2 regions of the Streptomyces syringium genome follow, and region 2 is predicted to be linked to the other one. Evidence: riboswitches for the same ligand, from Rfam matches in the RefSeq annotation. Region 2 holds a riboswitch; the other holds the start of a gene.
What was found. A riboswitch is a leader RNA that binds a small molecule or an ion and turns the genes downstream of it on or off. The one in region 2 is predicted to bind glycine.
Positions count from the first base shown of each region.

Region 1: it holds a riboswitch for glycine, as region 2 does, so the genes downstream of both, gcvP (aminomethyl-transferring glycine dehydrogenase) here and gcvT (glycine cleavage system aminomethyltransferase GcvT) in region 2, are expected to answer to the same signal.

Region 1 covers NZ_JAGIOH010000001.1:1,376,157-1,381,701, forward strand. Annotated here, with positions in the region: gene gcvP (aminomethyl-transferring glycine dehydrogenase) at 1-1,552, opposite strand, end outside; glycine riboswitch at 1,743-1,850, opposite strand; gene JO379_RS06035 (PRC-barrel domain-containing protein) at 2,021-2,398, shown strand; gene JO379_RS06040 (DNA polymerase IV) at 2,368-3,930, opposite strand; gene JO379_RS06045 (MerR family transcriptional regulator) at 4,023-4,637, opposite strand; gene JO379_RS06050 (bifunctional nuclease family protein) at 4,819-5,292, opposite strand; gene ftsR (transcriptional regulator FtsR) at 5,346-5,545, opposite strand, start outside.
Region 2 covers NZ_JAGIOH010000001.1:5,358,689-5,364,233, reverse strand. Annotated here, with positions in the region: gene JO379_RS24055 (hypothetical protein) at 163-693, shown strand; gene JO379_RS24050 (AAA family ATPase) at 752-1,438, opposite strand; glycine riboswitch at 1,586-1,682, shown strand; gene gcvT (glycine cleavage system aminomethyltransferase GcvT) at 1,859-2,974, shown strand; gene gcvH (glycine cleavage system protein GcvH) at 3,052-3,426, shown strand; gene glyA (serine hydroxymethyltransferase) at 3,473-4,735, shown strand; gene JO379_RS24030 (L-serine ammonia-lyase) at 4,986-5,545, shown strand, end outside.

The DNA of each region.
Region 1 (5,545 bases), 4.0 Mb from region 2:
TGAGCTTCATGGTGCACGAGCCGAGCGGGATCATGCCGCGGTCCAGGGCGTAGTCCCGGTCGGCGAGCCGGCGCAGGTAGCGCAGCATCGCGGTCTCGGAACGGTGCTGGTGGAAGACCGGGTGGGTGAGGTAGTCGTCGGTGCGCAGCAGACCCTCGGGGAGCGCCTCCGCGACCTGGGCGTCGAGCGCCTCGATGTCGGCGTCCACCTCGAAGGCGGACCACACCGACGCCACCTGGACGCGCGTGGTGGTCTCGTCGCAGGCGATGCCGACCTGGTCGGCGTCGACCAGGCGCAGGTTGACGCCCCGCTCGCGGGCGGCGGCGACGACCTCGGCCGCCCGGCCGGGCACCCGCGCGGTGAGGGTGTCGAAGTACGCGCCGTGCACGACCTCGACGCCGCCGGCCCGCAGGCCCTCGGCGAGCAGCGTGGCGTAGCGGTGCGTACGCCGCGCGATGCCGGCGAGGCCGTCCGGGCCGTGGTAGACCGCGTACATCCCGGCCATGACGGCGAGCAGGACCTGGGCGGTACAGATGTTGCTGGTGGCCTTCTCGCGGCGGATGTGCTGCTCGCGGGTCTGGAGGGCCAGACGGTAGGCCTTGTTGCCGTCCGCGTCCACGGAGACGCCGACGAGGCGGCCGGGGAGGCTGCGGGCGAACTTCTCGCGCACGGCCATGAACCCGGCGTGCGGACCGCCGAAGCCCATGGGCACGCCGAAGCGCTGGGTGGTGCCGACCGCGATGTCCGCGCCCAGCTCGCCGGGCGAGGTGAGCAGCGTCAGCGCGAGCAGGTCGGCGGCGACGGTGACGATCGCGCCCAGCTCGTGGGCCCGCTCGATGACCGGGCGCGGGTCGCGCACGGCACCGGAGGCGCCGGGGTACTGCAGGAGGACACCGAAGACGCCGCGCTCGGCGATGTCGTCGGGGATGCCCTGGGAGAGGTCGGCGACGACGACCTCGACGCCGGTCGGTTCGGCGCGCGTGCGTATCACCGCGACGGTCTGCGGCAGCGCGTCGGCGTCGATGAGGAAGACGCCGTCCTTGACCTTGCCCACGCGCCGGGACAGCGACATGGCCTCGGCCGCGGCGGTGCCCTCGTCGAGCAGGGAGGCGCCGGAGGTGGGCAGCCCGGTCAGGTCGGCGACGACGGTCTGGAAGTTGAGGAGCGCCTCCAGCCGGCCCTGGGAGATCTCCGGCTGGTAGGGCGTGTAGGCCGTGTACCAGGCGGGGTTCTCCATGACGTTGCGCAGGATCACCGGCGGGGTGAAGGTGCCGTGGTATCCGAGCCCGATCATCGGGGCGAGGACCTCGTTGCGGTCGGCGAGCGTGCGCAGCTCGGCGAGGACCTCGGCCTCACTGCGGGCGTCGGGCAGCCGGAGCGCCTCGGTGCTCTTGATCACGGCCGGTACGGCGGCGGCGGTGAGCTCGTCGAGCGAGCCGAACCCTACCTGGGCGAGCATCTTCGCCTGGGCCGCGCTGTCGGGCCCCACGTGGCGGTGCTCGAACGGCGTGCCACGCTCCAGGTCGGAAAGGGAGATGCGGTGGGCTGTCATCTGCGGAGGCCTCCTGGTCGTTGCGACCTGCGAGGGGTACCACGGCGCGGGTACCCGGACGGCCTCCCCCTCTGTCATCTCAACCTGAGAGCTTCACCGGGCCGCACAGGGCGGTCCGGCTTTCACCGTCGGTGAGGAGGGGCTTCGTCGCGCTGTACCCGACCCGGCCCGCCCTGCTTTCCAGAGTGACCTCGTCCGCGCGGTACGTGTGCCTGAGAGATTCCGGGGAGGATTTGCTCCTTCGGCGCCCCCGTCGAACCCGTCAAAGGATCTCGGAGGACTCTCCCGCGTGGGGTCTGCAGCCACTGTCAGCCTACCAGCGCGGGTCCAAGCGGATCCCTCGAGTGGCCGGTTCCCGCTTTGTGCCTTTTCGTGGTCCTCAGGGCTTCTCTGTGCTTCTCTGTGCTTTCCCAGGGGCCTGGAGGTCGGCTGGAGTTCCGGAGGGCAGGCGCGACCACGGGAGGAACCGTGCAGACCGATATCGATCCGCGGAGTCTCATCGGCCGCAAGGCGTTCGACCGCAATGGCGCGAGGATCGGCACCGTGGACGAGGTGTACCTCGACGACGCGACGGGGGAACCGGAGTGGGCGGCGGTGCGCACCGGGCTGTTCAGCCGGGACGCGTTCGTGCCGCTGGAACCGAGCCGGGTCGAGGACGACGCCCTGCGCATCCCGTATGACCGGGCGCTCATCAAGGACGCCCCGGACTTCGGGGTCGGCCGCCATCTCTCCCCCGAGCAGGAGCTGCAGCTCTACCACCACTACGGGCTCGACCTCCCCCCGCCGGACTCCGGGCCCGCCCCTCGGCCCGGCGCTCAGCCGGACACGCCACCGGCCAGCGGCTGACCGTCGGACCGGGTCCCGACGTCCGGCTCGGGACGCTCTGAGGGCTCACGCGCCGACGGTCCGGTCTCGGGCCCGTCCGACCCGGATGCCCCGTCCGACCCGTCCGACCCGTCCGACACTGCCGGATCACTCGGCTCCGGCGGCTTCGCCGGTCCCGTTGGCTCCGACGGCTGCTCCCACGCGGCTCTGATCAGCGGCAGCGGCTCCCCCGGCTCGAGCGCGGGGTCGTCCACGGCGAAGGTCCGCACCCGGCCGGGTGCGGACCACGGCTGCTCGAAGCGCACGGTGACCCGGCCGACCCCGCTGCCCTGGATCCAGCCGGGCCCGTACTCGGTGTGCCGGATGTCCAGCCCGGGCACCCAGCGCCGTGGCCGTCGCGCGGCCTCCTCCTCCGGGGCCGGCTCCCCTTCCGCCTCGGCGGTCGGTGGTCTCTCCGCGTCGGCGGCGGCCTCGGCCGTAGCGGCCGCCTGGGCGAAGAGATCCTCCTGGGTGTAGTCGGCGAGCCCGGTGACGCCGACCCCCAGCAGCCGCACGCCCGCCGTGGTGTCCACGCCGTCCAGCAGCCGCCGCACGGCCTCCCGCACCACCCCGAGGTCGTCCGTCGGCCCGCGGAGCGTCTCCGAGCGCGTCAGCGTCGAGAAGTCATAGCTCCGTACCTTGATCACGACGGTGCGCCCGGACCGTCCCGCCGCCCGCAGCCGCTGCACACAGCGGTCGGCGAGCCGCGCCAGCTCCAGCTCCACACGCGTGCGGTCGGTGAGGTCCTCCTCGAAGGTGTCCTCCACGGACACCGACTTGGCATCCCGCTCGGCCACCACAGGACGGTTGTCGCGGGCGGTCGCCAGGGCGTACAGCCCCGCGCCGTGCGCCTTGCCCAGCAGCCGCACCAGCTCGGCCTCCCCCGCCTCGGCCGTATCGCCCACGGTCGTGAGCCCGGCCCGCCGCAGCGTCTCGGCCGTGGCCGGTCCGACGCCGGGAATGGCCCGCACCGACATCGGGGCCAGCAGCTCCAGCTCGGTGCCGGGCTCGATGACGACGAGGCCGTCGGGTTTGGCCTGCTCGGAGGCGATCTTCGCGAGCATCTTGGAGCCGGCGAGCCCCACCGAACCGCTGAGCCCCGTGGCCCGGCGGATGTCCCGCCGCAGCCGCTCCCCCACCGCCCGCACGACCGCCGTGGAGGGCTCGACGCCGCCGGCCTCCAGATCCACGAACGCCTCGTCCAGGCTCAGCGGCTCCACCAGCGGGGACAGCTCCCCGAGCAGCCCCATGACCACCTCGCTCACCTCGCGGTAGAGCGTGAAGCGGGGAGCGAGATAGGCGGCATTGGGGCACAGCCGCCGCGCCTGGGCGGTCGCCATCGCCGAGTGCACACCAAAGGCGCGTGCCTCGTACGACGCGGTGGCCACGACGCCCCGGGGACCGATCCCGCCGACCACCACGGGCTTCCCGCGCAGGCTGGGCTTGGCCGCCTGCTCCGCCGCGGCGTAGAACGCGTCCATGTCCAGGTGCAGGATGGTCGGTGCGGCTCTCACGTCTTCGATGCTGCCCTACACCACTGACAATCGCACGGACGTGCGACGGAACGCCCTCCACAGGGCCGCCGGAAGGCCGGGCGGCGGGCCGCTCAGCCGACCCGGTTGCGCCGCCTCGCCAGCTCGTCCGCCGGGTTGTGGCCGATGAGCGTCTCCCCCGTGTCGACGCGCTCCCCGTGCAGCTTGGCCAGCGCGCTCTCCACGTCGCGCCACACCACCCCCACGGCGATCCCGAAGACGCCCTGCCCGCCCTGGAGGAGGTCGACGACCTCATCGGGCGAAGTGCACTCGTAGACCGTGGCGCCGTCGCTCATCAGCGTCATCTGTGCCAGGTCGGCCATGCCCCGCGCCCGTAGATGCTGCACCGCGGTGCGGATGTTCTGCAGGGAGACCCCGGTGTCCAGCAGCCGCTTCACGATCTTGAGGACGACCACGTCCCGGAAGCTGTAGAGCCGCTGGCTGCCCGATCCGTAGGCGGGCCGCACGCTCGGCTCCACGAGCCCCGTCCGCGCCCAGTAGTCCAGCTGGCGATAGGTGATGCCCGCCGCCGCGCACGCCGTGGGGCCCCGGTACCCGACGTGGTCGTCCCCCGGCTCCTGCGGCGCGCCGACCACCGCCGGAGCGCCATGACGGGGTCCGGGTTCGACCGTTCCCCCATGCAGCGGATACGGACCGCCGACCGCCGTACCGTCGCCCGTGCTTCTCACGCCGACCTCCGTCCTTGACCTGCCTTCTCGACGGTAGGCAGTCACCCGGGGTGCGTCAACGATCGCCACACTCGGCACGCCGAGTGATAATCACCCAGAGAGTGGTTTTACGTGTCCCAGCGCCGGGAAGGGCTACTCGAATGCGCCGCGGCCGCTCTCCTACGGGGGCCGCGGATGCGCCTCACTGGCTGTTGGTGCCGAAGTCCTCCGGCGAGATCTGGTCGAGGAACTCGCGGAACTTCTCCACCTCGTCCTCCTGCTCGTCCGGGATGGCGATGCCCGCGTCGTCCAGCACCCCGTCACTGCCGTAGATCGGCGTGCCCGTGCGCAGCGCCAGCGCTATGGCGTCGGACGGCCGTGCGCTGACCTCCACGCCACTGGCGAAGACCAGCTCCGCGTAGAAGACCCCTTCGCGCAGGTCAGTGATGCGGACCTCCGTGAGCGTCTGCCCGACCGCGTCCAGCACGTCCTTGAAGAGGTCGTGGGTCAGCGGGCGGGCAGGGGCCATGCCCTGCTGGGCGAAGGCAATGGCCGTCGCCTCCCCCGGTCCGATCCAAATGGGGAGGTAGCGATCGCCTCCCACTTCACGCAGGAGCACGATCGGCTGGTTGGAGGGCATTTCCACCCGGACACCCACGACATCGAGCTCGTTCACACAGCAACCCTAGGACGTGCCCGGCAGGTTTGGGTAGTCGGGCCACCCTCCGGTCAGTACGGGCGCGGGTGGAGGGCGCTGCGCACCAGGGCCGCGTGGAGCCGTACGGACAGCGCGGCGAGCTCCCGCGCGGTGGCCTCGGCGTGCGCTCTGGTCTGCGGATTGCGGTGCCGCCGCAGGGGTGCGACCACCTGTTCGACCAGGCCGGCCTCGCGGTCGGCGGCGGCCTTCATGGCGCGAAGGTGTCGCGGTT
Region 2 (5,545 bases):
GCGGCTCCCGAGCGGCCGACGAAGACGCAGGTCAAAGGGGTGGAACGGCGCGTAACAGCCGCCACGCACGGTAGCCGATGAGTTGCGCAGGGCCACCGGCCCGGCACACGGTGAGCGGACAGCTTCCCGGCAGCCTCACCGAACTGAAGGGACACACCCCGCATGCGCGTCAACAAGCTCGTCTCCACCGCCATAGCCGCCGTCGCCTGCGGCTCCCTCGTCGTGGGTGTCGCCGGTCCCGCCCTCGCCGCCGCACCGGAACCGGCCCCCACAGCCGCGGCCCCGGACCCGAAGGCGGCCACGGCACAGCAGCTGGAGACCGTGGCCAATCTGGGTGAGCTGCTCGCCCTGGCCGCGAAGATCGCAACCGAGGCACAGGCGAAGACCCCGAACAAGGCCGTGCTCGCGGATCTGCGCCAGCGGTATCAAGCGGCGGCCGACAAGCTGCTGAAGTCCGTGAAGTCCAGAGCGGGCACGCCCGGCGGTCTGCCGGCGGACGCCGTCAAGGACGTCCGGGACGCCCTGGCGAAGCTGACCAAGGACCTCACCGAGCTGCTCGCGGCCGTGGTGGCCGTCGACCTGCCGAAGGTGACGGCAGGCATCGCGGAGGTCGTCAAGGACCTGCAGGCCCTTCTCACTGCGGTGCCGAAGCTCGCGACGGGCGCGCTGCCGCTGCCGGTTCCCGGCGTCTAGAGGCAGGGGCCCGGCCGGCCCGGCGGGCCGTCAGCCGTCAGCCGTCAGCCGTCAGCCGTCAGCCGTCGAAGACGATGCCCTCCAGCGCCCGGGCGGCGGCGCGGTCGAGCAGCGCCGCGGACACGCATCCGTCCGGCAGCCGCCCGGCCGCGGTGTCCGCGACCAGCCGTGCCATCGCCCGGCGGTGCCGCCCGAAGGCGTAGGCGGAGACGGTGCGGCCGCGCGCCGCCTGACCGGCGAGGGCGGTGGCCGGGTCCACGGCCAGCACCAGCAGATGGACCGAGCTGCCGCGCCGCCGCGCGTCCCGGACGAGCCAGCGGCGGACCCAGCCGCGCTGGCCGCAGTCGTGCACGACCGCGCTCGCGTCCGAGCGCAGGGCCCGGCGCAGCCCGGCGTAGTGGGCGATCCGCACGAGCGGGCGGTAGACCCCGTAGGGCAGCCAGGGCGGCATGCGGCGCTCCAGCCGGTCACGGGCGTCCTGCGAGTCGACGCACCAGACCACCGCGTCCCGGCTGTCGAGGGCGGCCACGGACCGCCGGATCAATGTCGACTTGCCGCTTCCGGGCAGCCCGGAGACGACGAGCAGGTCTCCGGCCGGATAGCGCAGGACCGCGGGGACCGCGCCCCCGCGGAGATCGCGCACACCCGTCGGCCCCACTTGTCGCCGCGCCCCCTGTGCCTGCTGTGGCCCAGGCGGCACGGAGCCCGCCCCTCTCGCGTCCGTACCCCGCGCCCGCACCGTGATCCCCCTCCTCTGGCCTCCCCCGTCCGGCCCTTCCCGCCCCCTACCCACCGAACGTAAAGAAAAGGTAATCCAATTCAGGGGGTCTCGGGCCGTCCGTCGCACGCCTGTACGTGCAATGATGTGCGCGCCAACTGCATACCGGCCGCTCGAATCCGCGCGGGAGAGTCTCAGCACTATGTGTGCTGGGCGCCGAAGGAGCAAGTTCCTCCCTTGAATCTCTCAGGCCCCGTACCGCGCGGGTGAGGCAGATCTGAAAAGCGAGGCGCCCCCGGGCGACCTCCACCCAAGGTGCAAGCCGGGGACTCGCTCGTTTCGAGGCTCCCGGTGAACCTCTCAGGTTCCGATGACAGATGGGGAGGCCGTGACCCCTCTTTCGCGAGCCTTCCGCGAGTCTCGCGACCACGCCTGGGAGCCTGAACCATGACCGAAGCCCCCCGCCGCACCGCCCTCGACGCGCTTCACCGCGCGCTCGGCGCGACGATGACCGACTTCGCGGGCTGGGACATGCCCCTGCGTTACGGGAGCGAGCGCGACGAGCACGTCGCCGTGCGGACCCGTGCCGGTCTCTTCGACCTGTCGCACATGGGCGAGATCACCCTCACCGGCCCGCAGGCCGGCCGGGCGCTGGACTTCGCGCTCGTCGGCAATCTGTCCGCGCTGGCCGTCGGCCGGGCCCGGTACACCATGATCTGTGACGCCGCGGGCGGCATCCTGGACGACCTGATCGTCTACCGCCTGGCCGACGAGGAGTTCATGGTCGTCGCCAACGCCTCGAACGCGCAGGTCGTGCTGGACGCGCTGACCGAGCGCGCCGCGGGCTTCGAGACGGCCGTCCGCGACGACCGCGAGAACTACGCGCTGCTCGCGATCCAGGGCCCGCAGTCCCCCGGCATCCTGAAGTCCCTCACCGACGCCGACCTCGACGGCCTCAAGTACTACGCGGGTCTGCCGGGCACGGTGGCGGGCGTTCCCGCGCTGATCGCCCGTACGGGTTACACCGGCGAGGACGGCTTCGAGCTGTTCGTCGCCCCGGCCGACGCCGAGCGGCTGTGGCAGGCGCTCACCGAGGCGGGCGCGGCTGCCGGTCTGGTGCCGTGCGGCCTCTCCTGCCGCGACACGCTGCGCCTGGAGGCGGGCATGCCGCTGTACGGGCACGAGCTGACCACCGCCACGACGCCCTTCGACGCGGGCCTGGGCCGGGTCGTGAAGTTCGACAAGGAGGGTGACTTCGTCGGCCGCGAGGCCCTCACCGCCGCCGCCGAGCGCGCCGCGGCGAAGGCGCCCCGCAAGCTGGTCGGCCTGATCGCCGAGGGCCGCCGGGTGCCGCGCGCCGGGTTCCAGGTCGTCGCCGACGGCCAGGTCGTCGGCGAGGTCACCTCCGGTGCCCCCTCCCCCACGCTCGGGAAGCCGATCGCCATCGCCTACGTCGACGCGGCGCACGCCGAGCCGGGCACCAAGGGTGTAGCTGTGGACATCCGCGGCACCCACGAGCCGTACGAGGTCGTCGCCCTGCCGTTCTACAAGCGTCAGCGCTGACCCTTCTCGCTCAACTCTCGTCCCACCTGTCAAGACCCGTTGCAAAAGCATCAACGCGCATCCAGGAGAATCAAGCCATGAGCAACCCCCAGCAGCTGCGTTACAGCAAGGAGCACGAGTGGCTGTCGGCCGTCGAGGACGGCGTGGCGACGGTCGGGATCACCGAGTTCGCGGCCAACGCGCTCGGCGATGTCGTCTTCGCCCAGCTCCCCGCGGTCGGCGACACCGTCACCGCCGGTGAGTCCTGTGGCGAGCTGGAGTCGACCAAGTCGGTCAGCGACCTGTACTCCCCGGTGTCCGGCGAGGTCGTCGCGGCCAACCAGGACGTCGTGGACGACCCCGCGCTGGTGAACTCCGCCCCCTTCGAGGGCGGCTGGCTGTTCAAGGTGAAGATCACGGACGAGCCGGCGGACCTGATGTCCGCCGACGAGTACACCGCCTTCGCCGGCTGAGCCCGTACCCCGCCTCCGCCCCACCCAGGAAGTCCAGGAAGAACTCATGTCGCTTCTGAACAGCTCCCTCCATGAGCTCGACCCCGACGTCGCCGCCGCTGTCGACGCCGAACTCCACCGCCAGCAGTCCACCCTCGAGATGATCGCCTCGGAGAACTTCGCTCCGGTCGCGGTCATGGAGGCACAGGGCTCGGTCCTCACCAACAAGTACGCCGAGGGTTACCCGGGCCGCCGCTACTACGGCGGCTGCGAGCACGTGGACGTCGTCGAGCAGATCGCGATCGACCGGATCAAGGCGCTCTTCGGCGCCGAGGCCGCGAACGTGCAGCCGCACTCCGGCGCGCAGGCCAACGCCGCGGCGATGTTCGCCCTGATCAAGCCCGGCGACACGATCCTGGGTCTGAACCTCGCCCACGGCGGGCACCTGACCCACGGCATGAAGATCAACTTCTCCGGCAAGCTCTACAACGTGGTCGCCTACCACGTCGACGAGCAGACCAACGTGGTCGACATGGAGGAGGTCGAGCGCCTCGCCAAGGAGCACCGTCCGAAGCTGATCATCGCCGGCTGGTCGGCGTACCCGCGCCAGCTCGACTTCGCCGCCTTCCGCCGGATCGCGGACGAGGTCGGCGCGTACCTGATGGTCGACATGGCCCACTTCGCGGGCCTCGTCGCCGCCGGGCTGCACCCCTCCCCGGTGCCGCACGCGCACGTCGTGACCACCACCACGCACAAGACCCTCGGCGGTCCGCGCGGTGGTGTGATCCTCTCCACGGCCGAGCTGGCCAAGAAGATCAACTCCGCGGTCTTCCCCGGTCAGCAGGGCGGCCCGCTGGAGCACGTGATCGCGGCGAAGGCGGTGTCCTTCAAGGTCGCGGCGAGCGAGGAGTTCAAGGAGCGCCAGCAGCGCACCCTGGACGGCGCGAAGATCCTGGCCGAGCGCCTGACGCAGTCCGACGTGGCCGAGGTGGGCGTCTCCGTCCTCTCCGGCGGCACGGACGTGCACCTGGTCCTGGTCGACCTGCGCAACTCCGAGCTGGACGGCCAGCAGGCCGAGGACCGGCTCCACGAGGTCGGCATCACGGTCAACCGCAACGCCATCCCGAACGACCCGCGCCCCCCGATGGTCACCTCGGGCCTGCGGATCGGCACCCCGGCGCTGGCCACCCGCGGTTTCCAGGCCGAGGACTTCCGTGAGGTCGCGGACATCATCGCCGAGGCCCTCAAGCCGGTCTACGACGCGGAAGGCCTGCGCGGCCGCGTCACGGCCCTGGCGGACAAGCACCCGCTGTACGCCGGCCTGAAGTAACGAAGGCAGTTCGGATTCACCCGCCGGTCCGGGGCATCGCGCACACTGAGAAGTGAGTGCGGTGCCCCGTACCGTGTGGCGCAGCGCACGCCCCTCGCCCCCAGGAGTGGCGTCCGCACACCGCACACTGGACATACGGCTGTAGAACAGTGCACAGTGCCCGTCCGGTATGTCGGCGCGTACGCGCCCGCCCCGTGCGTCACCGCACGTCCCCCCAGTACCACCCACCAGCAGACAGGAAGCCGCCACCGTGGCCATCTCCGTTTTCGATCTCTTCTCGATCGGCATAGGCCCGTCCAGCTCCCACACGGTCGGCCCGATGCGCGCCGCACTGATGTTCACGCGGCGGCTGAAGAACGAGGGCCTGCTGGCGCACACCACGTCCGTGCGGGCCGAGCTCTTCGGCTCGCTCGGCGCCACCGGCCACGGCCACGGCACCCCCAAGGCCGTCCTGCTGGGCCTGGAGGGCCACTCCCCCCGCACGGTCGACGTCGAGACCGCCGACGACGAGGTCGAGCGCATCCGCACCACGAAGCGGCTGCGGCTGCTCGGCGCGGAGATCGGTTCGGACCACGAGATCGACTTCGACGAGTCGACCCAGCTGATCCTGCACCGCCGCCGCTCCCTGCCGTACCACGCGAACGGCATGACCCTCTTCGCATACGACGAGGCCGGCGCCCCGCTGCTGGAGAAGACGTACTACTCGGTCGGCGGCGGCTTCGTCGTGGACGAGGACGCGGTCGGCGAGGACCGGATCGTCCTCGACGACACCGTGCTGAAGTACCCCTTCCGCACCGGTGACGAGCTGCT